3 regions of the Actinomadura napierensis genome follow, and region 1 is predicted to be linked to each of the others. Evidence: riboswitches for the same ligand, from Rfam matches in the RefSeq annotation. Region 1 holds a riboswitch; each other region holds the start of a gene.

Evidence for each region. Region 1 has a riboswitch for thiamine pyrophosphate ahead of thiC (phosphomethylpyrimidine synthase ThiC). Riboswitches for the same ligand answer to the same signal wherever they lie in the genome.
Region 2: it holds a riboswitch for thiamine pyrophosphate, as region 1 does, so the genes downstream of both, ABD296_RS02245 (purine-cytosine permease family protein) here and thiC (phosphomethylpyrimidine synthase ThiC) in region 1, are expected to answer to the same signal.
Region 3: it holds a riboswitch for thiamine pyrophosphate, as region 1 does, so the genes downstream of both, thiO (glycine oxidase ThiO) here and thiC (phosphomethylpyrimidine synthase ThiC) in region 1, are expected to answer to the same signal.

What each region holds. Positions count from the first base shown of each region.
Region 1 covers NZ_BAAAMR010000092.1:26,317-33,572, reverse strand. Annotated here, with positions in the region: gene ABD296_RS36960 (mannose-1-phosphate guanyltransferase) at 1-1,140, opposite strand, end outside; gene ABD296_RS36955 (CDP-alcohol phosphatidyltransferase family protein) at 1,137-1,808, opposite strand; gene ABD296_RS36950 (NUDIX hydrolase) at 1,944-2,477, shown strand; gene ABD296_RS36945 (sensor histidine kinase) at 2,464-3,633, opposite strand; gene gdhA (NADP-specific glutamate dehydrogenase) at 3,716-5,092, opposite strand; gene tsaA (tRNA (N6-threonylcarbamoyladenosine(37)-N6)-methyltransferase TrmO) at 5,185-5,607, opposite strand; TPP riboswitch at 5,704-5,817, shown strand; gene thiC (phosphomethylpyrimidine synthase ThiC) at 5,813-7,256, shown strand, end outside.
Region 2 covers NZ_BAAAMR010000002.1:156,342-163,597, reverse strand. Annotated here, with positions in the region: gene ABD296_RS02280 (heavy metal translocating P-type ATPase) at 1-267, opposite strand, end outside; gene ABD296_RS02275 (hypothetical protein) at 299-1,240, opposite strand; gene ABD296_RS02270 (heavy-metal-associated domain-containing protein) at 1,289-1,495, opposite strand; gene ABD296_RS02265 (Fpg/Nei family DNA glycosylase) at 1,890-2,753, shown strand; gene ABD296_RS02260 (VOC family protein) at 2,888-3,268, shown strand; gene ABD296_RS02255 (SSI family serine proteinase inhibitor) at 3,349-3,768, opposite strand; gene ABD296_RS02250 (rhodanese-like domain-containing protein) at 3,860-4,192, shown strand; TPP riboswitch at 4,242-4,359, shown strand; gene ABD296_RS02245 (purine-cytosine permease family protein) at 4,352-5,737, shown strand; gene ABD296_RS02240 (PAS domain-containing protein) at 5,912-7,256, shown strand, end outside.
Region 3 covers NZ_BAAAMR010000042.1:33,252-40,507, forward strand. Annotated here, with positions in the region: gene ABD296_RS23370 (DMT family transporter) at 1-377, opposite strand, end outside; gene ABD296_RS23375 (thiazole synthase) at 538-1,350, opposite strand; gene thiS (sulfur carrier protein ThiS) at 1,354-1,554, opposite strand; gene thiO (glycine oxidase ThiO) at 1,586-2,710, opposite strand; TPP riboswitch at 2,701-2,814, opposite strand; gene ABD296_RS23390 (NAD(P)/FAD-dependent oxidoreductase) at 2,938-4,173, shown strand; gene ABD296_RS23395 (Rv2175c family DNA-binding protein) at 4,243-4,626, shown strand; gene thiE (thiamine phosphate synthase) at 4,777-5,445, shown strand; gene ABD296_RS23405 (hypothetical protein) at 5,537-5,698, shown strand; gene ABD296_RS23410 (serine/threonine-protein kinase) at 5,756-6,754, opposite strand; gene ABD296_RS23415 (beta-glucosidase family protein) at 6,841-7,256, opposite strand, start outside.

The DNA of each region.
Region 1 (7,256 bases):
CCCGCGCGACTCCCAGATCACGCTGGTGTTGACGACGGCGCCCGCCTCGATCGTCTTGAACGGGTACACCTTCACGCCGCTGGAGACGTACGCCTCCGCCTCGATGACGCACTCGTCCCCGACGATCGCGCCCTCCTCGACGCGGGCGCCCGCCATGATGTCGGTGTTCTTGCCGACGACGCAGCCGCGCAGGTTCGTCGACGGCGCGACGAACACGTTGTCGTGGACGATCGCGCGGTGCAGGAACGCGCCCTCCTTCACCACGACGTTGCTGCCGAGCACGGTGTACTCGCGCAGCTCGACACCCGCCTCGACCTTCGCGTAGTCGCCGATGTACAGCGGGCCCTTCAGGACGGCCTCCGCGTCGACCTCGGCGCCCTCGGCGACCCACACGCCCGGCGACATCTCGAACCCGTCCAGCTCGATGCCGACCTGTCCCGACAGCATGTCGGCCTGCGCCTTCAGGTAGCTCTCGTGGGTGCCGACGTCCTCCCAGTAGCAGTCGGCGACGTACCCGAACAGGGGCGCGCCCTCGGCCAGCAGCTTGGGGAACACGTCGCCGGACCAGTCGACGGACTCGCCCGCCGCGACGTGGTCGAGCACCTCGGGCTCCATCACGTAGATGCCGGTGTTGACGGTGTCGGAGAACACCTGCCCCCACGTCGGCTTCTCCAGGAACCGCTGCACGCGGCCCTCGTCGTCCACGATGATGATCCCGAACTCCAGCGGGTTCGGCACCCGCTTGAGGCCGATGGTGACCAGGGCGCCGTTGCGCTCGTGGAAGCGCACCATGTCGGTCAGGTCGATGTCGGTCAGCGCGTCCCCGGAGATCACCAGGAACCGGTCGTCGCGCAGCGCGGCCTCGGCGTTCTTCACACTGCCCGCGGTGCCGAGGGGCACCTCCTCGGTGGCGTAGCTCAGCGACATGCCGAGCTCCTCGCCGTCGCCGAAGTAGTTGCGGATCAGCGCCGCCAGGAACTGCACCGTGACGACGGTCTCGCTGAACCCGTGCCGCTTCAGCAGCCGCAGCACATGCTCCATGATCGGCCGGTTGACGAGCGGCAGCAGCGGCTTGGGCTGGTTGGCGGTCATCGGACGCAGCCGCGTCCCCTCGCCACCCGCCATCACGACGGCCTTCATCGGGGGGTCTCAGCTCCCTTCTGCTCGCCGGCCGGGGGCCGCGCGCCCGGACCGGGCGCGCCGTCGGGTGGCGCGCCGCGGCCGGCCAGCACCAGTTGCCGCGTCTGCGCCCAGTACAGGACGGCCGCCCACCAGTACAGCGCCGTCCCCCAGATGGCGAAGGACCACCCGATCACCTTCGCCGTGGTGCCCGCCGCCCCGTCATGGTCGCCCAGCAGCAGCAGCGGGAAGGCGTACAGCAGGCACAATGTGCCCGTCTTGCCGATGAAGTGCACGGGGAGCGTCCCGCCGTACCCGAGCCGCCGCACGATCGGCGCGATCGGCACGATCGCCAGTTCGCGCGCGACGAGGGCGACCAGCAGCCACAGCGGGATGATGTCGCGGATCGTCAGGCCGACCAGGGTCGCGAAGATGTACAGCCGGTCGGCGGCCGGGTCCAGCACCATGCCGAGCTTGCTGGTCTGGTTCAGCGCCCGCGCGAGCTTGCCGTCCAGCCAGTCCGACAGGCCGGCGAACACCAGCAGCCCGAGCGCCCACCAGTCCTGCTCGACCAGCACCAGCCACAGGAAGAACGGGACGCCGACCAGCCGCGCCATGCTGAGCAGGTTCGGCACCGTGAAGATCCGGTTCCCCGCCGCCTCGGCCGCCGTGCCGGCCTCAGTGCTCACCGCTGCGCTCCCCTCCCTGACAGCGCCCTTCGGGCGATGGCCCTGGGGTCCGGGGGTCCGCCCCCGGAGGTCGCGCCGTCCCCTTGATCCTGACCCTACCGGTAAGGGTTTGAAAGCCCCCGATAGCGTCCGGCCATGCGATGGACGGTGCACGGCGAGAGAACGATCTACGACAGCCCCTGGATGGACGTGCGATTGGCCGACGTGGAACTGCCGGACGGGCGGCGCTTCGACCATCATCTCGTGCGAGTGCGGCCGGCGGCGGGCGTGGCGGCGCTCGACGGTGCGGGCCGCGTGCTGCTGATCTGGCGGCACCGGTTCATCACCGGCGCCTGGGGCTGGGAGATCCCGGGCGGCCGGGTGGAGGACGGCGAGGACCCGGCGGAGTCGGCGGCGCGCGAGCTGGTCGAGGAGACCGGGTACCGCGCCGGGCCGCTGGAGCACGTGCTGGCCGTACGGCCCTCGCCGGGGCTGCACGACGGGATCCATCACGTCTACCGGGCGGACGGCGCCGAACGTATCGGCGAGCCCACCGACGTGGAAGCGGAGCGGATCGAGTGGGTGCCGCTGGCGTCGGTCCCGGACCTGGCGGCGCGCGGCGAGATCGGTTCCGGCGCGACCCTGTCGGGCCTGCTCTTCCTGTACGCCCGGTCGGTCAGCCCGGGGTGACCGGCTCGGCGCCGGACCGGACACCCGCGAACGGCAGGACGGCGGTGACGGCGAACCCGCCGCCCTCCCCCGGACCCGCGTCCAGGGTCCCGCCGACGCTGCGCGCCCGCTCGATCATCCCGAGGATCCCGAACCCCTCCGGCCCCGCGCCGGAGGGGCCGCGGCCGTCGTCGGCGACCCGCACGACGAGGCCCCGGTCCTCCCGCGCGAGCGTCACCGTGACGCGGCTCGCGGCGGCGTGTTTGACAACGTTGGTCAGGGCCTCCTGCACGATCCGGTACGCGGCGACGCCGGCCTCCGGCGGCGCCGCCCCGGCGCCGTCGGCGCTCAGCGCCACCTCCAGGCCGGCCGACCGGGCCGCCTCCGCCAGGCCGGCGATGGCGTCCGGGCCGGGCAGCACGGCGGGCCCGCCGACGTCGGTGCCGCGCAGCACCTGCAGGGTGCCGCGCAGCTCGGTGCGGGCCTCCCGGCAGGTCGCCGCGATCGCGTTCAGGACCTCGGCCAGCTCCGCGCGCTCCACCGGCCGGTCGCCCGCGACCAGGTGCGCGGCGGCGCCCGCCTGCACGCCGATCACGGTGATGCTGTGCGCGAGCAGGTCGTGCAGGTCGCGGGCGATCCGCAGGCGCTCCTCGGCGACCCGGCGGCGCGCCTCCTCCTCGCGGGTGCGCTCGGCGCGCTCGGCCCGCTCGGTGATCGTCGCCACCCGGGCCCGGTGCGACCGCCAGACCTGCACGGCGATCACCACCGACACCACGGCCTCGACCACCGCGATCTGCTCGCGGACGGAGGCGCCGCCCGCCCGCATCGCCATGCCGATCACGCACACGGCCAGCACGAAGGCGACGAGGCCGAGGACGATCCGCACGCGGCGTCCGAGGACGGCGTAGGCGAACAGCGCGATCACCTCGGCCGGGACCAGCGCGTGATGCTGGTACTGCAGCAGGTGGTACGGCAGCACCAGCACGACCAGGGCGATCAGCGCCGTCGTCGGACGGCCCCTGATCACCGCGAGGGGCGCGTGTGCGGCGAGCAGCAGGAACGCGCCGGCGGCGTCCAGCGCCCGCACCCCGGGCCATGCCACCGCCACGGCGAGCGCCGCCACCGCGAGCGCCGCCGCCAGCAGGGCGTCTCGCGTCGCCGGGCCGAACCGGGGCATCGTCACCACGGGCCCATCCTCCCCGACGGTGCGCCGTCCGCGCACCCGGCCCGTACGCGTGCGGCGGGGCGAACGACGCGGGTCAGATGAGGCCCTGGGCGAGCATCGCCTCGGCGACGCGCTCGAACCCGGCGATGTTGGCGCCGATGACGTAGTTCCCGGGCGCGCCGTAGCGCTCGGCGGTCTCGTCGCAGGTGTTGTGGATCCGCGTCATGATCCCCGACAGCTCCGCCTCGGCCTGCGGGAACGTCCACATCTCCCGGCCCGCGTTCTGCCGCATCTCCAGGGCGCTGACCGCGACGCCGCCGGCGTTGGCGGCCTTGCCCGGCCCGAACGCCACGCCGGCCTCCTGCAGCACGTGGACCGCCTCCGGCGTGGCCGGCATGTTGGCGCCCTCGGAGACCGCCTTCACGCCGTTGCGGACCAGCACCCGCGCGGCCTGCGCGTCGAGCTCGTTCTGCGTCGCGGACGGCAGCGCGATGTCGGCCGGCACGTCCCACACGCTGCCGCCCCGGACGAACCGGGCGGACGCGCCGCGCCGCTCGGCGTAGTCGGAGACGCGGCCCCGCTCGACCTCCTTGACCTGCTTGAGCAGGTCGAGGTCGATGCCCTTCTCGTCGACCACGTAGCCGCCCGAGTCGGAGACGGTGATGACGTTCGCGCCGAGCTGCTGGGCCTTCTCGATGCTGTAGATCGCGACGTTGCCGGATCCGGACACGGTGACGGTCTGGCCGTCGAGGTCCTCGCCGCGCTTGCGGAGCATCTCGGCGGTGAACAGCACGTTGCCGTACCCGGTCGCCTCCGTGCGGCACGCCGAGCCGCCCCACGGCTGGCCCTTGCCGGTCAGGACGCCCGCCTCCCAGCGGTTGCTGATCCGCCGGTACTGCCCGAACAGGAAGCCGATCTCCCGGCCGCCGACGCCGATGTCCCCGGCCGGGACGTCGGTGTCCGCGCCGATGTGGCGCTGCAGCTCGGTCATGAACGACTGGCAGAACCGCATCACCTCGGCGTCGGAGCGGCCGCGCGGGTCGAAGTCGCTGCCGCCCTTGCCGCCGCCGATGCCGAGCCCGGTCAGCGCGTTCTTGAAGATCTGCTCGAAGCCGAGGAACTTCACGATGCCGAGGTTCACGGTCGGGTGGAAGCGCAGCCCGCCCTTGTACGGGCCGAGCGCGCTGTTGAACTCGACCCGGAACCCCCGGTTGACGTGCACCGCGCCGGAGTCGTCCGTCCACGGCACCCGGAAGACGATCTGCCGCTCGGGCTCGACGATCCGCTCCAGCAGCCCCGATCCGGCCAGCTCCGGGCGGGCCGCGACCGCCGGCCCGAGCGAGTCCAGCACCTCGTGGACGGCCTGGTGGAACTCCGGCTCCCCCGGGTCGCGCACCAGGACCCGCCCGTAGATCCTCTCCAGGACGGTCTGCGGGGCGGTCGCACTCGGCGTCCGGGGGGCTGCGGGCATGCGGCGTTCCTTCCTCACACGGCGATCATGACTTGGTGATCATGCGGTTCCACTCTAGGCCGTGGCCCGGAGGACGCCCGCGCACGGGCAGGTCAAAGCCCTGGAACGTCCCCGATCACGGGCTTGACGTCCAGCACCGGGGTGCCGTCGAGCGCCTCCAGGCCGCGCACGCGCAGCCGCCGGCCGACGACCTGGAGGATCTCCACCGGGTGCAGGCCGATCGGGTTCGGGCGGGCCGGGGAGCGGGTGGCGAACACGCCGGTCTCCGGGTTGGCCGGGTCGTCGCGCGGCCGGGTGCGCAGCACGTCGCGCGGCGCCAGGTGCAGCCAGGTCAGCACGATGACCCGGTCGCCGGCGCGCAGCCCCTCCAGTGCGGCGGAGCAGGACGGCTCGAAGACCAGCCACGCGTCGGGCGCCCCCTCCGTCCCCTGTTTGGGCGCTTCGGCCCGGTCCTTCAGCTCCGACGACACGTGCCCGACCGGCGTGAGGGTGAAGTCCCCCTGGACGTTGCGCATGCCCCGATCTTTCCAGCCGGAGGCCGTCCGCGCGGGCGCGTTCTAACCCAGGGACCGCGGTTGCGGCAACGGGGGTGCGCCGGGCTACCGTCGAGCACGACAGATCGCGGGGGCCCGGCGAACCGGGCTGAGATAGCGGCTGGGACGGCCGCTGACCGCATGAACCTGACCGGGTAATGCCGGCGTAGGGAGAGATCGAGTCGTCATGACCGAATCCGTGGTTCCAGCTGCCCGCAAGACCTACCTCCCGGGCTCGCGGCCCGGGATGCGCGTCCCCATGCGGGAGGTGCCGCTGACCAACGGCGACGCCGTCGTCCTGTACGACACGTCCGGGCCGTACACCGACCCCGAGCACGAGACCGACGTCCGCAGGGGCCTGCCCGCGCTGCGGGAGGCGTGGATCGCCGGACGCGGCGACACCGAGCCGTACGAGGGCCGGCCGGCGCGCCCCGAGGACGACGGGCGCCGCTCCGCGCCCGTGTCCGACGGGCTGCTCCCCCGCAGGCCGCGCCGGGCGAGCGGCGGCGCGGTGACCCAGCGCGCGTACGCGCGGCGCGGGGAGATCACCGCCGAGATGGAGTTCGTGGCGCTGCGCGAGGGCGTGGCGCCGGAGTTCGTCCGCGACGAGCTGGCGGCCGGGCGGGCGGTGCTGCCCGCGAACGTCAACCACCCCGAGATCGAGCCGATGATCATCGGCCGGAACTTCCTGGTGAAGGTGAACGCCAACATCGGCAACTCGGCGGTGGCGTCCTCGATCGAGGACGAGGTCGAGAAGATGACGTGGGCGACCCGCTGGGGCGCCGACACGATCATGGACCTGTCGACGGGCCGGGACATCCACACCACCCGCGAGTGGATCCTGCGCAACTCGCCGGTGCCCGTCGGGACCGTCCCGCTGTACCAGGCGGTCGAGAAGGCCGGCGGCGACCCGGCCGAGCTGACCTGGGAGGTCTTCCGCGACACCGTGATCGAGCAGGCCGAGCAGGGCGTCGACTACATGACCGTGCACGCGGGCGTGCTGCTGCCCTACGTGCCGCTGACGGCGCGGCGCAAGACCGGCATCGTCTCGCGCGGCGGATCGATCATGGCGGCGTGGTGCCTGGCGCACCACGAGGAGAACTTCCTCTACACCCACTTCCGCGAGCTGTGCGAGATCTTCGCCGCCTACGACGTCACCTGGTCGCTCGGCGACGGCCTGCGCCCGGGCTGCATCGCCGACGCCAACGACGAGGCGCAGTTCGCGGAGCTGCGCACCCAGGGCGAGCTCACGAAGATCGCGGCCGAGTTCGGCAACCAGGTGATGAACGAGGGCCCGGGCCACGTCCCGATGCACAAGATCAAGGAGAACGTGGACCTGCAGCAGGAGTGGTGCGACGGCGCGCCGTTCTACACGCTCGGGCCGCTGACCACCGACATCGCACCGGGCTACGACCACATCACCTCGGCGATCGGCGCCGCGATGATCGGCTGGCACGGCACCGCGATGCTCTGCTACGTCACGCCGAAGGAGCACCTCGGGCTGCCCGACCGCGACGACGTCAAGGCCGGCGTGATCGCCTACAAGATCGCCGCGCACGCCGCCGACCTGGCCAAGGGGCATCCGGGCGCGCAGGCGTGGGACGACGCGCTGTCGGACGCGCGGTTCGACT
Region 2 (7,256 bases), on a different contig from region 1:
TTCGCGCGCTTCGCTCTCGCTCTTGGGCGGGGCCGGCAGCTCAGCCGTGTAACCGGCCTGCTCCACCGTGGCGACCAGGTCCTCCGGGGATACCCCTGCGGGGAACTCGACCCTGGCCTTCTCGGTGGCGTAGTTGACGGTGGCGGTCACGCCTTCGAGCTTGTTCAGCTTGCGCTCGATGCGGTTGGCGCACGACGCGCACGTCATCCCGCCGATCGCCAGCTCGATCCGCCCGGATTCCGCGTCTGGTACGGCGCCGGTCGTCATCGCTCCTCCTTCGCTTCGACCGTAAGGGATGTCAGTGCGTGTGCTCGCCGTGGCCTCCGGTGCCCTCACCCTGCTCGGGCACCGCGGTGGACGGCCCGGCCGGCACGGTGAACTCTGCTGTGCGGACCTTGCCCCCGTGCTGGAAGTCCAGGTAGAGCCGGTACACGCCGGAACTGGGCACTTCGGCGTAGAAGGTCACGTCCGGCCCCGGCTTCGTCCTGCCGTCGCCCGGCTCGCCGTCCGGATGGACGTGCAGGTAGGCCAGGTCGCCCTGGCGCAGCGCGACCAGGTGCCCGTAGGCCTCCAGGTACGGCTCCAGGTCCGTGACCGGCCGGCCGTCCTTGCTCACCGACAGCGTCAGCTTGCTCGCCTTGCCCGGCGTCAGGGCCCCCGCCAACCTCACCTCGTAACCGTCCACCTTCGCGACCTGCTCGGCCTGCGGCAGCGGGACGGTCCGGTAGTCGCCCGGCGCGGTGACGTCGACGCCCAGCGTGAGCGACTGCTTCGCGCCCTCCGGCTGGACGTCGGTGAAGAACCGGTACGCGCCGGCCTTCGGCAGGACGACCGCGACCTCCCACACGCCGCCGCCGACCTCGGTCGGGTGCAGGTGCTGGAAGCCGGACAGGTCCCGGCGCGCGACGATCAGGTGCAGCCGCTTGCCGTGCAGCGGCGTGAACCTCGTGACGGGCCTGCCGTCCGGCCCGTCGATGGTGAACCGGAAGTCGGTCGGCACGCCCGGCCGCACGTCGGTCGTCCGCGGGTGCAGGGTGTAGCCGTCCTGGCTGACCTGCAGCCCGCCGGGGACCGAGGAGGCCGCCATGCCCGTCGCCGGGCCGCCGTGGGCCCCGTGCGATCCGTGCCCGCCGTCGTCGGCCTTGCCGACCGGCCCGGCCGCCGTCCCGATCCCGGCGGCGCCGCCGAAGACGACGGCCAGCCCCACCACGTAGGCGCCCAGCTTGGTCGCGGTGTTCATCGTCCTTCACTCCACTCGTCTCGGCCCTGTTTCCCAGGGCTGCAGGCCTCAGGCCTGCAGGGCGTATCCCGCCTCCTCGACGGCGCTCCTGATCAGGGCGTCGTCGACGGGGGCCTCGCTGGTGACGGTGACTTCGCCGGTCTTGAGGTCGACGTCCACGGCGGTCACGCCGGCGACCTGCTCGACCTCCTCGGTCACGGAGGCGACGCAGTGGCCGCAGGTCATCCCGGTGACGGTGTAGGTGGCGGTGCTCATCTCTCGCTGCTCCCTCTCGACTTGTACCCCTGGGGGGTATCTCGTGGGCCTCATGCTGCCATAGCCGGACACCCCGCACAACCCGTACCCCCTAGGGGTTATTTCGAGATCCGGGTCACACCCCGTCGCGCAGAGTTATCCACACCCTTGTGCGGGGCCACCTCGCGGCGATTTGTCGATATTCGTGGAGGTATTCACCTCGAAACGCCCCTGCCGCACGGCGAACCCGTCGTTGTGCACAGGGTTTTCCACAGCCTTCCACAGGGGTGTGGACGGCTCCGCGCACCGCGAGATCGTCGGCGTGTGCCGCGTTCCGGCGGGCGCGCGCCCCCGGCCCCGGGACGCCGTCAGAGCGTTTACCTTGGGGTTAGTCCGTTCGGCGGGTGGAGGTCACATGCCTGAGTTGCCCGAGGTCGAGGCGCTGGCGACGTTCCTGCGCGAGCGCGTCGTCGGCCACGCCGTCGCGCGCGTCGATGTTCTCGCGATCTCCGCGCTGAAGACCTACGACCCGCCGGTGACCGCGCTGGGCGGCCTGACCGTCACCGGCGCCGCCCGGCACGGCAAGTTCCTCGACCTGGACGTCGACGGATTGCACCTGGTCATCCACCTGGCCCGCGCCGGCTGGCTCCGCTGGCGCGACGAGATCCCCGCCAAGCCCGCCCGCCCCGGCGGGAAGAACCCGCTCGCGCTCCGCGTCCACCTGGACGACGGCTCCGGCTTCGATCTCACCGAGGCCGGGACGAAGAAGGGCCTCGCGGTCTACGTCGTCCACGACCCGGCCGACGTTCCGGGCGTGGCGACCCTCGGCCCCGACCCGCTGGACGAGTCGTTCACCGCCGAGCGGCTCGGCGGGATCGTCGGGGGCAAGCGCACCCAGATCAAGGGTCTCCTGCGCGACCAGAGCGTCATCGCCGGCATCGGCAACGCCTACTCCGACGAGGTGCTGCACGTCGCGAAGATGTCCCCCTTCAAGATCGCCGCCACGCTCACCGACGACGACGTCGCGACCCTCCACGAGGCGATCGTCGCGACGCTCCGCGACGCCGTCGGGCGCTCGCGCGGCCTGGAGGCCCGCGACCTCAAGGGCGAGAAGAAGACCGGCCTCCGCGTGCACGGCCGCAAGGGCGAGAAGTGCCCCGTCTGCGGCGACACGATCCGCGAGGTCTCGTTCGCCGACTCCGCCCTGCAGTACTGCCCCACCTGCCAGACGGGCGGCAAGCCCCTGGCCGACCGCCGCCTGTCCCGCCTCCTGAAGTAGCGGCCCGCACCGGCCGGGAAACCGTTTCGTCCGTGATCGGCTCGTCCGGTACGATCGCGCGGTCGTTTTCGCTGCTGGGGGCGCACGGGATGTGGCCGCCGCGGCGGCTCCCAGGCTGAGAGTAGGTTCCGTCCATGGCATGTCGTATCAGTGAGCTCGTGCTCGGTTGCCGCGACCCCGAGTTGCTGGCCCGGTTCTGGTGCGAGGTCCTGGACTTCGTCGTGCTCGACCGCGAGGACGACGGCACGCTGGAGATCGGGCCGCGCGAGGGGTTCGGCGGCCCGCAGGCGACGATCATCCTCAGCCGCCGGGACGAGCCGGAGCCGGGGAAGTCCCGGCTGCACATCGACGTCAACGCCACCGACCGCGACCAGGACGCCGAGCTCGAACGCCTCCTGGGGCTCGGGGCGCGGCCCGCCGACATCGGCCAGACGGGCGACGAGCAGTGGCACGTCCTGGCCGACCCGGAGGGCAACGAGTTCTGCCTGCTCAAGGCACGCCTCGCCCCGCTCTGACGCCCCGGACCCGAACCGCCGTCGCGGACGGCCCGGGCAGGCCTACGCCGCCCGCGCCGCCGCGGCAGGCCGGTCCCCGGTCAGCGGACCTTGGGAACCGGGCCGAAGACGGGGGCGATCTGGGTCCAGCGGTGGAGCTGGCAGCCGTCGTTGCGCTTGAACGTGGTGTCGACCGGCTTGCCCTGCCAGGTGCCCTTCACCGTGGCGACCTCGGGGCCGCCGTAGATGTCGGTGCACATCCGGTCCTTGGGGACGGGGTCGAAGGGCGCCTTGGCCTTGGTGAGCGCGGCGCAGGCGTCGGCGGCCTTCGGATGGTCGCCGCCGGCCGGGTCGCAGGTCAGCGTGTAGGTCTTGGCCGGGGCCTGCGCGGAGGCCCGGATCCGGATGGTGAGGCTGTCGGCCGGGGAACCCGAGGGCCGGACCGTGGCGGCGCCCGAGGGCTTCTCGGCGGGAAGGCTCTTGTCGTGTTCGTCGCCGCAGGCGGCCAGTGAGAGGATCATGGCAAGCCCGGGCGCGGTGAGAAGGAGCGTCCGATACCGCATGCGTGATTCGACGCAGGGTGGCTTCGCGCGGTTCCATGGGGGTGTGATGATTTTCGGGGACGAGGTTCCGGCGGTGGTCGCCGCCGACGTTCCGCAGGACTGCTACCTGCTGGACGTGCGGGAGCAGGACGAGTGGGAGGCGGGGCACGCGCCCGGGGCCGTCCACATTCCGATGGGCCGGCTGGGCGACCGGGCCGGGGAGGTCCCCCGGGACCGGGAGATCTTCGTGATCTGCCGGTCGGGTGCGCGGTCGGCGCAGGTGACGGTGGCGCTGAACCAGGCCGGATGGCTGGCGAAGAACGTCGACGGCGGGATGAAGGCCTGGGCCGAGGCGGGCCGGCCGATGGAGAGCGGCCGGGACGGCGACCCCTACGTGGCGTGACCGTTCTGCACCTTATGAGGGGTTGCGGGCGGTTGTACGATCGGTGCTGACCGATACCCGCGGGAGCTCGGGCCACAAGCCGGGCTGAGAGGGCGGCCTTCCTGGCGCCGCCGACCGCATGAACCTGTCCGGGTAATGCCGGCGTAGGGAGCGTGTCCCGTGACGTCCGACGTCGAGAAGACCCTCGCTGACGCGCGTCCGCGCGACGAGGTCCCCTACACCCTCGACGAGCCCGCCCCGAAGGTGCTCGGCTTCTGGGACCAGAGCGCGTTCTGGGCGAACCTCGGGGTCAGCCTGCTGGCCTTCTCCGGCGCCTACACCGTCCTCGCGCCGGACGCCGACGGAAAGCCGACGCTGGCGATCGCGGCGGGGATCGCCGCGATGATCGTCGGCACCGTGCTGGGCGGGCTGATGCTCGGCCTGGCCGCCGCGCCGGGCGCGAAGACGGGGCAGCCGGCGATGGTGCTGCTCAGAGGCCTGTTCGGCGCGCGGCTGTCGTACCTGCCGACGGTGCTGAACATCGCGCAGCTCATCGGCTGGGGCACGTTCGAGCTGATCGTGATCGCCGACGCGGCGCGCGAGCTGTGGGACGGGGTGCCGCGCTGGGGCTACGTGGTCGCGGCCGGGGTGCTCACCACGGTGCTGACGATCTGGCCGCTCGGGTCGGTGCGGCTGCTGCGCCGGTACGTGACGGTCGCGGTGATCATCGCGCTGGCCTACTTCTACGTGCAGCTCGTCCGGCAGCCGCTGCCCGACCTGAACGACGGGTCGTGGAGCGGGTTCTGGGTCGGCGCGGACGCGGCGCTGGCGGTGTCGATCTCGTGGGTGCCGGTTGCCGCCGACTACACCCGGCACGCCAGGAGCGCGCGGGCGGCTTTCGGTGCGGCGTCGGTGGGGTATTCGGTCACCCAGATCGTGGCCTACGTCCTGGGGCTGCTGGCCCTGGCGCTCGTCGCGGGCGACACCGAGCGGGTGTTCGACCCGTTCCTGCACGTCGCGCTGGGCGCGGTGTTCTTCGCGGTGTTCGTGCTGCGGGAGGCCGACCAGTCGTTCGCGAACGTGTACTCCACGGCGGTGTCGATCCAGAACCTCGTGCCGCGCGCCGACCGCCGGGTTCTGTCGGTCGCGCTCGGCGCCGGCATCACGGTGCTCGCCCTGGTGCTGGACATCAACGACTACGCGAGCTTCCTGTCGCTGATCGGGTCGGTGTTCGTGCCGATGCTGGGCGTGCTGGCCGCCGACTTCTTCCTGGGCCGGGGGCGCGGCGGCTGGGACGCCAGCCGGACCGCGCCGTCCCGGTGGAGCATGATCGTCGCGTGGGCGATCGGGATCGTCGCCTACCAGCTGATCAACGCCGGCACCGTGAGCTGGTGGGCGGACCTCTGGCAGGACGTCCGCGACGCGCTGCACTTCACCCCGCAGAGCTGGATGAGCGCGTCGCTGCTGTCCTTCCTCGTCGCCGGCGCCGCGACCCTGCTGATCGGCCGGGCGGTGCCGTCCGGCCGGGCGGGGACCGCGCGGGACGGCCGCATTACTCGACGGTAGGGTTGCCGGGACCGCGCGCCGACGGATGCGCCGCGCCCGCCGGAAAGGGCACGACGGATGGCCGATTTCGAGGTCTTCGGGCCGCTGAAGTGGTGTTCTTCCGCTCGGTCGCGGCAGATGGTGGGAACCTTTCGGCGGCTGTTGTCCGGCGCGGCGCCGGTGCCGGGTGGCACGATGACAGGCGTGCAGCACGTCCACGATCCGATCGCGCGCGCCGTCATCGAGAGCGCCGCCGACGCGATCGTGGCCGTCGACCAGAAGCATCGCGTCACCGTGTGGAACCCCGCCGCCGAGCGGATGTTCGGCTGGAGCGCCGAGGAGATGGTCGGCCGCGTCCCGCCGATCGTCCCGGACGAGCTGAAGGCCGAGCACAACGCCGTCCAGGAGCGGCTGCTCACCCGGCGCGCCGGCGAGGGCGAGTCCGAGAAGGAGGGCGGGCAGATCTCGATCGCGACCCGCCGCTTCCACCGCGACGGCCGGCTGATCGACGTGCGGATCGACACGAGCCTGCTGAAGGACCCGGCTGGCACCCCGCTCGGCTGGGTCGGGGTCTACCACCCGGCCGAGGACGACGAGATCGTCCAGCACCACATGACCGAGCGGGCGCGGCTCGTCCGGCGGCTGAACGACATCGTCGCCGACCTCAACGCCGAGCTCGACCTGGCCGTGGTGCTCGACCGGATCACCACCGCGCTGATCGAGCTGACCGGCGCGGACGCGGGCGGGTTCGTCCGGATCGAGGGGGAGCGGCTGCGGCTGGTCAGCATGTCGGGCCTGCCCGACCACATGCGCGGGACGACCGCCGAGCTGCGGTCGAGCCTGGTCGGGGAGCTGCTGCGGTCCGGCAAGACGGTCAAGCTGGCGACCGGTGAGCAGCGGCTCGGCGACCTGATCTGGTCCGAGCTGCCCGGCCTGCACACCGTCGCGCTCGGCCTGTCCTACCTGCAGAACCGGCCGTACGGCGCGCTGTACGCGCTGTTCTCCGGACGCAAGATCGGCCACACCGAGCTGGAGCTGCTGGAGCTGCTCGCCGGGCACGCCGGCGTCGCGGTCGGCAACGCCGTCGCCTACGCGGAGGTCGTCCGGCAGCGGGCGCACGAGCGCGCGGTGATCGACTCCAGCGCGGACGGCATCGCGGTGCTCGACCACGACCTCGTCGTCCGGCAGTGGAACCCGGCCGCGCACACCCTCACCGGCATCCCGCCGGAGGAGGCGATCGGCCGGCCGCTGCCGTTCGACATGCCCGCGCTCGGGGAGATGCTGACGTTCCCGCTGGAGTCCGGGGTCTGGCTGAACGTGCTGGCCGCCGAGATCGAGGAGACCGGCGAGCTGGTCGTCGACTTCCGCGACGTGACCGAGGCCAAGGCGCTGGAGGAGGCCAAGGACCTGTTCCTCGCCACCACCAGCCACGAGCTGCGCACCCCGATCACGGTCGTGCAGGGCTTCGCGTCCACGCTGGTCAACCGGTGGGACGAGCTGCCCGACACCGACCGCCGGGCCGCCGTCGCGACGATCGCCG
Region 3 (7,256 bases), on a different contig from region 1:
CCCTCCTTCAGCAGCCAGCCGCCGAGCAGCGCGATGAGGATCGGGCCGATGTTGACGACCAGGGCCGCGGTGCCGGCGTCGACGAGCCGCTCACCCCAGTTCAGCGCGACCATGTAGGCGCCGAACCACAGCACGCCCGCCGCGACGATGCCGGGCCAGGCGCCCTTCGGCGGCAGGCCCTCGCGCCGGACGAGGCAGATCGCGGCGAGCACGACGGTCCCGGAGAGCAGCCGGCCGAGGGCGAGGGCCCCGGGGCCGTAGTCCTCGCCGGCGCTGCGGATGGCGACGAACGCCGAGGCCCACAGCACGACCGTGACGGCCGCCGCCGCGACGGCGAGCCGGTCGATGCCCGCCGGCCGGGAGCTGTCCTGTTGCATGTGGCGCACCTTAGGTTCGGAACGTTTCCCTGAACACCGAACGATGGCGCGCGGTTGCGGGCCGTCCCCGTCCGGTGGACGCCCCTCAGTCTGGGGACGCCCATCGTTCAGGTCCAGCGAATATTTCTTCAGCCGAAGCTTTAGCGATGCTTCAGTGAGGTCAGAGGGAGGCGAGGCCCTCGAAGGGCGAGGACGCCTGGGCGTAGCGGCGCTTGGGGATCCGGCCGGCCAGCCGGGCGAGCCGCCCGCCCTCGACGGCGTGCCGCATCGCCGCCGCCATCCGGGCGGGGGACTGGGCGCGGGTCACGGCCGTCGCGAGCAGCACCGCGTCGCAGCCGAGCTCCATGGCGAGTGCGGCGTCGGACGCGGTGCCGAGCCCCGCGTCCAGGATCACCGGGACCTCCGCCCGCTCGACGATCAGCTCGATGTTGTGCGGGTTGCGGATGCCGAGCCCCGACCCGATCGGCGAGCCGAGCGGCATGACCGCCGCGCAGCCGATCTGCTCCAGCCGGTGCGCCAGCACGGGGTCGTCGTTGGTGTAGGGCAGCACCACGAAGCCGTCGTCGACGAGCTGCTCGGCGGCCTCCACCAGCTCGATCGGGTCAGGCAGCAGCGTCCGCTCGTCCGCGATCACTTCGAGCTTGACCCAGTTCGTGCCGAGCGCCTCGCGCGCCATCTTCGCGGTCAGCACGGCCTCGCCGGCGGTGAAGCAGCCCGCGGTGTTCGGCAGCACCCGGATGCCGCACCCGGTCAGCACGTCCAGCACCGAGCCGCGCGCGGACGGGTCGACCCGCCGCATCGCGACCGTGGTCAGCGCCGTCCCCGACGCGGTGAGCGCCTCGCGCAGCACGTGCATGCTGGGCGCCCCGCCGGTGCCCATGATCAACCGGGAGGCGATCTCCTCGCCGGCGATCACCAGGGCGTCCGCCGCGGTGTCGTTCGTCGCGGTGTCGTTCGTCGTCCGATGTGTCACCGGTCAGCCTCCCTGTACCGCGGTCAGCACTTCGAGGCGGTCCGCCTCGCGCAGCGTCGTCGCCTCCCACGCCGACCGCCGGACGACCTCGTCGTTCAGCGCGGCGGCCACGCCGGACGCGGCGGTGGTTACGGACGCGACCGCCTGCGCCAGGGACGCGCCGTCGGGCAGCTCGCGCGGCTCTCCGTTCACGATGATCTTCATTACTGCACGACCTTCATCACTGCGGCCTTCATCACTGCGGCTCGGGGGCGAAGCGGGCGGGGGAGAACGGGGCTGCCACCTCGGGGACGGGCCCGTCCAGCAGCATCGCGGCGAGCGCGTCGGCGCTGACCGGCGCCAGCAGGATGCCGTTGCGGAAGTGGCCGGTGCCGAGGTAGAGGCCGGGCAGCGCGGTGGGGCCCATCAGCGGGGCGTTGTCCGGGGAGCCGGGGCGCAGGCCGGCGCTGACCTCGGCGAACTCCAGCTCGGTGATGCCGGGCAGCAGCTCGCGGGCGTCCCGCAGCAGCTCCCACAGGCCGCCCGCGGTGACCCGCGTGTCGAACCCCATCTCCTCCTGCGTGGCGCCGATGACGATCTCGCCGTCCGCGCGCGGCACCAGGTAGATCGACGAGCCCTTGACCACGCCGCGCGTCGTGCGCCGCAGGAACGGCACCGGCGTGCGGAGCCGGACCACCTGCCCCTTGACCGGCCGGACGGGTGGAACGGTCCCGGAGGGCAGGCCATCGAGGTCGCCCGACCACGGCCCGGCGGCCAGCAGCACCTTGTCCGCGCGGATCTCCGAGGCGTCCTCCAGCCGGACCCCGGCGGCGGCGTCCCGCTCGATCACGACGCCCTTCGCCCGCCGCCGCACCAGCCGGACGCCCAGCCGCTCGCCCGCCGCCAGCAGCGCCGGGGCGAGGCGGCGCGGGTCGACCGAGCCGTCCTCGGGGGCGAGCAGGCCGCCGCGCACGCCGGGCGCCAGCATCGGCTCGGCCTTGCGGCACTCGCGGCCGGTCAGCGGCTCGACGGGGATCCCGAGCCCTTCCTGGAAGGCGCGCAGGTCGTCCAGGACCTTCAGGTCGTCGGAGTCGAACGCGACCTGGAGCGTCCCGTCGTCGCGGTAGCCGGTGTCCAGGCCGGTGGCCTCGGCCAGCTCGGCGGCGAACGCGCCGTAGCGGTCGCGGGAGGCGAGGCCGAGGCGCAGCAGCGGCTCCTCGCCGTAGGTCAGCTCGCTGACCGGGGTGAGCATGCCCGCCGCGACCGACGACGCGCCGCTCGCGGGCGCCGGGTCGACCAGGGTGACGGCGGCGCCGCCCTGGGCGGCCCGCCAGGCGGTGGCCAGGCCGATGACCCCGGCCCCGATGATCACGATCCGCAATGCGCGCTCCCTTCGCCGGCATGATCCGGATCAGGTCGTGGCGGTCGGCGGCCCGGTCAGCCGCCCTCTCAGCCCGGTCGTACCGGACTCCCGCGCCCTGTTGTGTTGTGCACGTGGTTGTGTTTGCACGTGCCGTTATGTCCCCCACCCTACGACCACCGGCCGCGATGCAGCTGTCTGGACACCAGTCCAAATCCGCTCCGGCGGGCCCGTTAGGGTGGGCGCCCATGAACAGGGTGATCGTCGTGGGCGGCGGGCTGGCGGGCGTGCGGGCCGCCGAGGCACTGAGGAGCAAGGGGTACGAGGGCGCGCTGACCCTCGTCTCGGCGGAGCGGCACCGGCCCTACGACCGGCCGCCGTTGTCGAAGGCCGTGCTGGCGGGCGACTCCGACGACACGACCGTCGACGCCGACTGGGACGCGCTCCGCTGCGAACTGCTGCTCGGCGAGCGCGCCACCGGCCTGCGCCTCGACGCACCGGGCAGGGACGGCCGAGGGGGCGGCACGGTCGCGTCCACCGCCGGCGACCTGCCCTTCGACGGCCTGGTCATCGCCACCGGCGCCGAACCCGTCACGCTGCCCGGCGACGGCCGCCAGCACGTCCTGCGCACCATCGAGGACTCCCGCGACCTGCGCGGACGGCTCACCGAGGGCGCCCGGATCGTCATCGTCGGCGCGGGCTGGATCGGCGCCGAGGTCGCCACGACCGCCGCGAAGAAGGGCTGCGCCGTCACCGTCGTCGAGGCCGCCGACACCCCGCTCTCGCAGGCGATCGGCCCCGAGGTCGGCGCGCTCACCATCCCCTGGTACGCCGAGGCGGGCGTCGAGCTTCGCACCGGCGTCAAGGTCGCCGCGGTCGAGCACGGCGGGCTCGCCCTCGCCGGCCCGAACGGCGGCGAGCGGATCGACGCCGACGAGGTCGTCGTCGGCATCGGCGTACGGCCCGCGCTCGGCTGGCTGGAGGGCTCCGGCCTGCGGCTGGAGCGCGGCGTCGTCACCGACGGCTCGTTCCGCACCGTCATGGACGACGAGGACGGCACCGTCCGCCCGGACGTCGTCGCGGTCGGCGACTGCGCCGCCTGGTGGTCGGAGCGGTACGGGCGGCGGCTGCTCGTCGAGCACTGGGACACCGCCCTCAACGCCCCCGACGTCGCCGCCGCGGCCCTGCTCGGCCAGGACGCGGTCTACGACGCCGCCCCCTACTTCTGGTCCGAGCAGTTCGGACGCATGGTGCAGTACGCCGGGAACCACGCGCGCTCGGAGCGGCTCGTCCACCGCGGCGATCCGTCCGGCCGCAAGTGGGCGGTGGCGTGGCTGACCGGCGACCGGCTCGACGCGATCCTGACCGTGGACCGTCCCCGCGACCTGGTGCAGGCGAGGCGGGTGATCGCCGCCGGGACGCCGGTCGATCCGGAGGCGGTCGCGGACCCGGACGTGGCCGTCCGCCAGGCCGTTCGCGGGTAGCGGACGGTGACCGGCGGTAACGGCTGCGAGGGGGGTTTGCGGCTTCCGAAGGCGTGGTAGCAAGGAGGCGTGACCCAGACGCACGCAACCGTTGACAGCGCACTGGACCCCCGCACCGACGCCCTCGCCGGCGACTGGCTCTCGCTCCGGGAGACGGCGGAGCGGCTCGGTATCAAGACCAGCCGGATCAAGCAGCTCATCAGCGAGCGCAAGCTGCTGTCGGTCCGCCGCGACGGCGAACCGATGGTCCCCGCGGCGTTCATCCGCGACGGCCAGGTCATCAAGGGCCTGCCCGGCACGCTGACGCTGCTGTCGGACGCCGGCTTCGGCGAGGTCGAGACCATCCGCTGGCTGTTCACCGCCGACGACACGCTGCCCGGCACGCCCGTCCAGGCGCTCAGCGAGAACCGGGGGACCGAGGTGCGCCGCCGCGCCCAGGCCCTGGCATTCTGACCCGACCACGCCGGTCCCCGGGGGAGCGGACGCCGCCCTCCCGGTGACGCCGGCCGACCGGACCGCCCGACCGAACGACCCGCGGGGTCGCGCCATCGCGCGTGGCCCCGCGGACCCGTGCCCGCCCCGCGAAAGGAAACCTCCCCCACCGTGTCCAGGCACATCCCGACCGAACGGGCCGTGGCGCTGCGCGCCCGGCTCAGCCGCGCCCGCCTTTACCTCTGCACGGACGCGAGGGAGCGGCAAGGGGACCTTCCCGCGTTCCTGGACGCGGTCCTGGGCAACGGCGTCGACATCGTCCAGCTGCGCCAGAAGGGCCTGGAGGCCCGGCAGGAGATGGCGTACCTGGAGGTGTTCCGGGCGGCCTGCGAGCGGCACGGGGCGCTGCTGGCGGTCAACGACCGCGCCGACGTCGCCCGCGCGGTCGGCGCCGACGTGCTGCACCTCGGGCAGGACGACCTGCCGGTGCCGGCCGCCCGCGAGATCGTCGGCGGGGACGTGCTGATCGGCCGGTCCACGCACTCCGACGAGCAGGCGTCCGCGGCGTCCGCCGAGCCGGGCGTGGACTACTTCTGCACGGGCCCGGTGTGGCCCACGCCGACCAAGCCGGGGCGCCCCGCGCCCGGCCCGAAGCTGCTGGAGTACGTGGCGGCGCAGCGCCAGCCCCGCCCCTGGTTCGCGATCGGCGGCATCGACCTCGCCAACCTCGGCGAGGTGCTGGACGCGGGCGCCGAGCGGGTCGTGGTGGTCCGGGCGATCACCGAGGCCGGCGACTCGCTCGCCGACGCCGCCGGGTTCGCCCGCCGCCTGGCCGCCTGACCAGGGCCGGCGGGCAGTCTGATCAGGGCCGGCGGGCGGCGACCGGGGATCACGGTGCGGGCAGTGCGCCCGATGACCGACAATGGGGATCATGACCGTGGGACCCGACGACGACCGGCCGGTCGACCTGGGCGACGACCTGGAGATCCTGCCGGACCAGACCTCCGACGACACCGACACCGGCTGGGGCGAGTGGCGCGGCGGCGGCGATGACGACGACCGGCTGCTGGAAGAGCGCCCGCCGCACTGGTGAGCGCCGCAGCCCCGCCGCAAGAACAGGCAGCCCGCCGCAAGGACGGGCCGCCCGCCGCTAGAACAGCACGCCCAGCACGAACCCGGCGATGATCACCGCGCCGAGCGCCAGCATCATCCGCCACCGGTAGCGCGGGATGCGGGTCGGCCGCGGCCGCGGCGCCGGGCCCTGCCCCTCGCGCAGCGCGCGGACGAGCTGCGGCGCGGTGGGCCGGGCCGCCGGGTTCTTGTCCAGGCAGCGGGCGGCCAGGTCGCGCAGCGGCCCGTCCATGTCGCCGAGGTCGGGCGGCCGGGAGGTCACCCGCCGCATCACCGCCGCGCCGGGCCCGGTGCCGAACGGCGGCCGGCCGGTCGCGGCGAACACCATCGCGGCGCCCCAGGCGAACACGTCGGCGGGCGGCCCGACCGGCTCGTCCTCGATCTGCTCGGGCGCCATGTAGCCGGGCGTGCCGACCGGGCTCGTGGTGAGCGGCTCGGTGCGGGTGAGCGCGTCGGCGGCGCGGGCGATGCCGAAGTCGATCACCTTCGCGCCGTCCGGGCCGAGCACCACGTTGGCGGGCTTGAAGTCGCGGTGCACGATGCCCGCGCGGTGGATCGCGGCGAGCGCCCCGGCGGTGCGCAGCGCCGTCTTGCGCAGCCGCGGCGCCGGCAGCGGCCCCTCCTCGTCCACGACCCGCTGCAGCGTCGGGCCCTCGACGAACTCGCTGACGATGTAGGGGCGGTCGCCGGTGACGTCGGCGTCCAGGACCCGCGCGGTGTGCCGCCCGGCGACCTTGCGCGCCGCCTCCGCCTCCTTGACGAAGCGGCTCCGCGCCCGCTCACCGGCGTCCAGACCGCCGCGCAGCACCTTGACCGTGACCGGCTCGCCGTCGCCGTCCCGGCCGAGGTAGACCACGCCCTGGCCGCCCTCGCCGAGCCGGCCGAGCAGCCGGTAGCCGCCGACGCTGCGCGGGTCGCCGGGGCGCAGCGGCCGCTCGTGCCGCCGGCCCCGGCCGTGCCGCGGCGCGGGACGGGCGCTGCGGGGGGTCGTCCTCCCGGGGGAGGTGTCGTGCGGCAAGGGGGGACTCCGACTCGGCGGGGACGGACGAAGAATTCCTCATTTCTACCGCGTGACCGCGGATCGGGACAGCGGAACCCCGATCTTTACTTGGCGGGACACGTCCCGAAGGTCCCCGTTTGCGTGATGTCGCGCTCGGAGCCGCCGACCATGACCCTGTAGCAGCCGGCGGCGACCTTCCACGCCTTCGCGCCCTCGTTCCAGTACGCCAGCGACCGCGAGGTCAGCGGGAACGTCACGCGCTTGCTCTGGCCGGGCGCCAGGGCGACCTTGGCGTAGCCCTTCAGTTGCCGGGCCGGCTGCGGCACGTCGACGCCGGGCGAGGGCAGCCCGAGGTAGAGCTGCGGGACGGCCGTCCCCGCCCGCTGGCCGGTGTTGGTCACCGTGACCTGCACCGACGTGGACGAGGCGGTGAGCCCGCCGTAGCGGAACGCGGTGTAGGACAGGCCGTGCCCGAACGGGAACGCCGGCGTGGTCCCCTTGGCGTCGTAGTGCCGGTAGC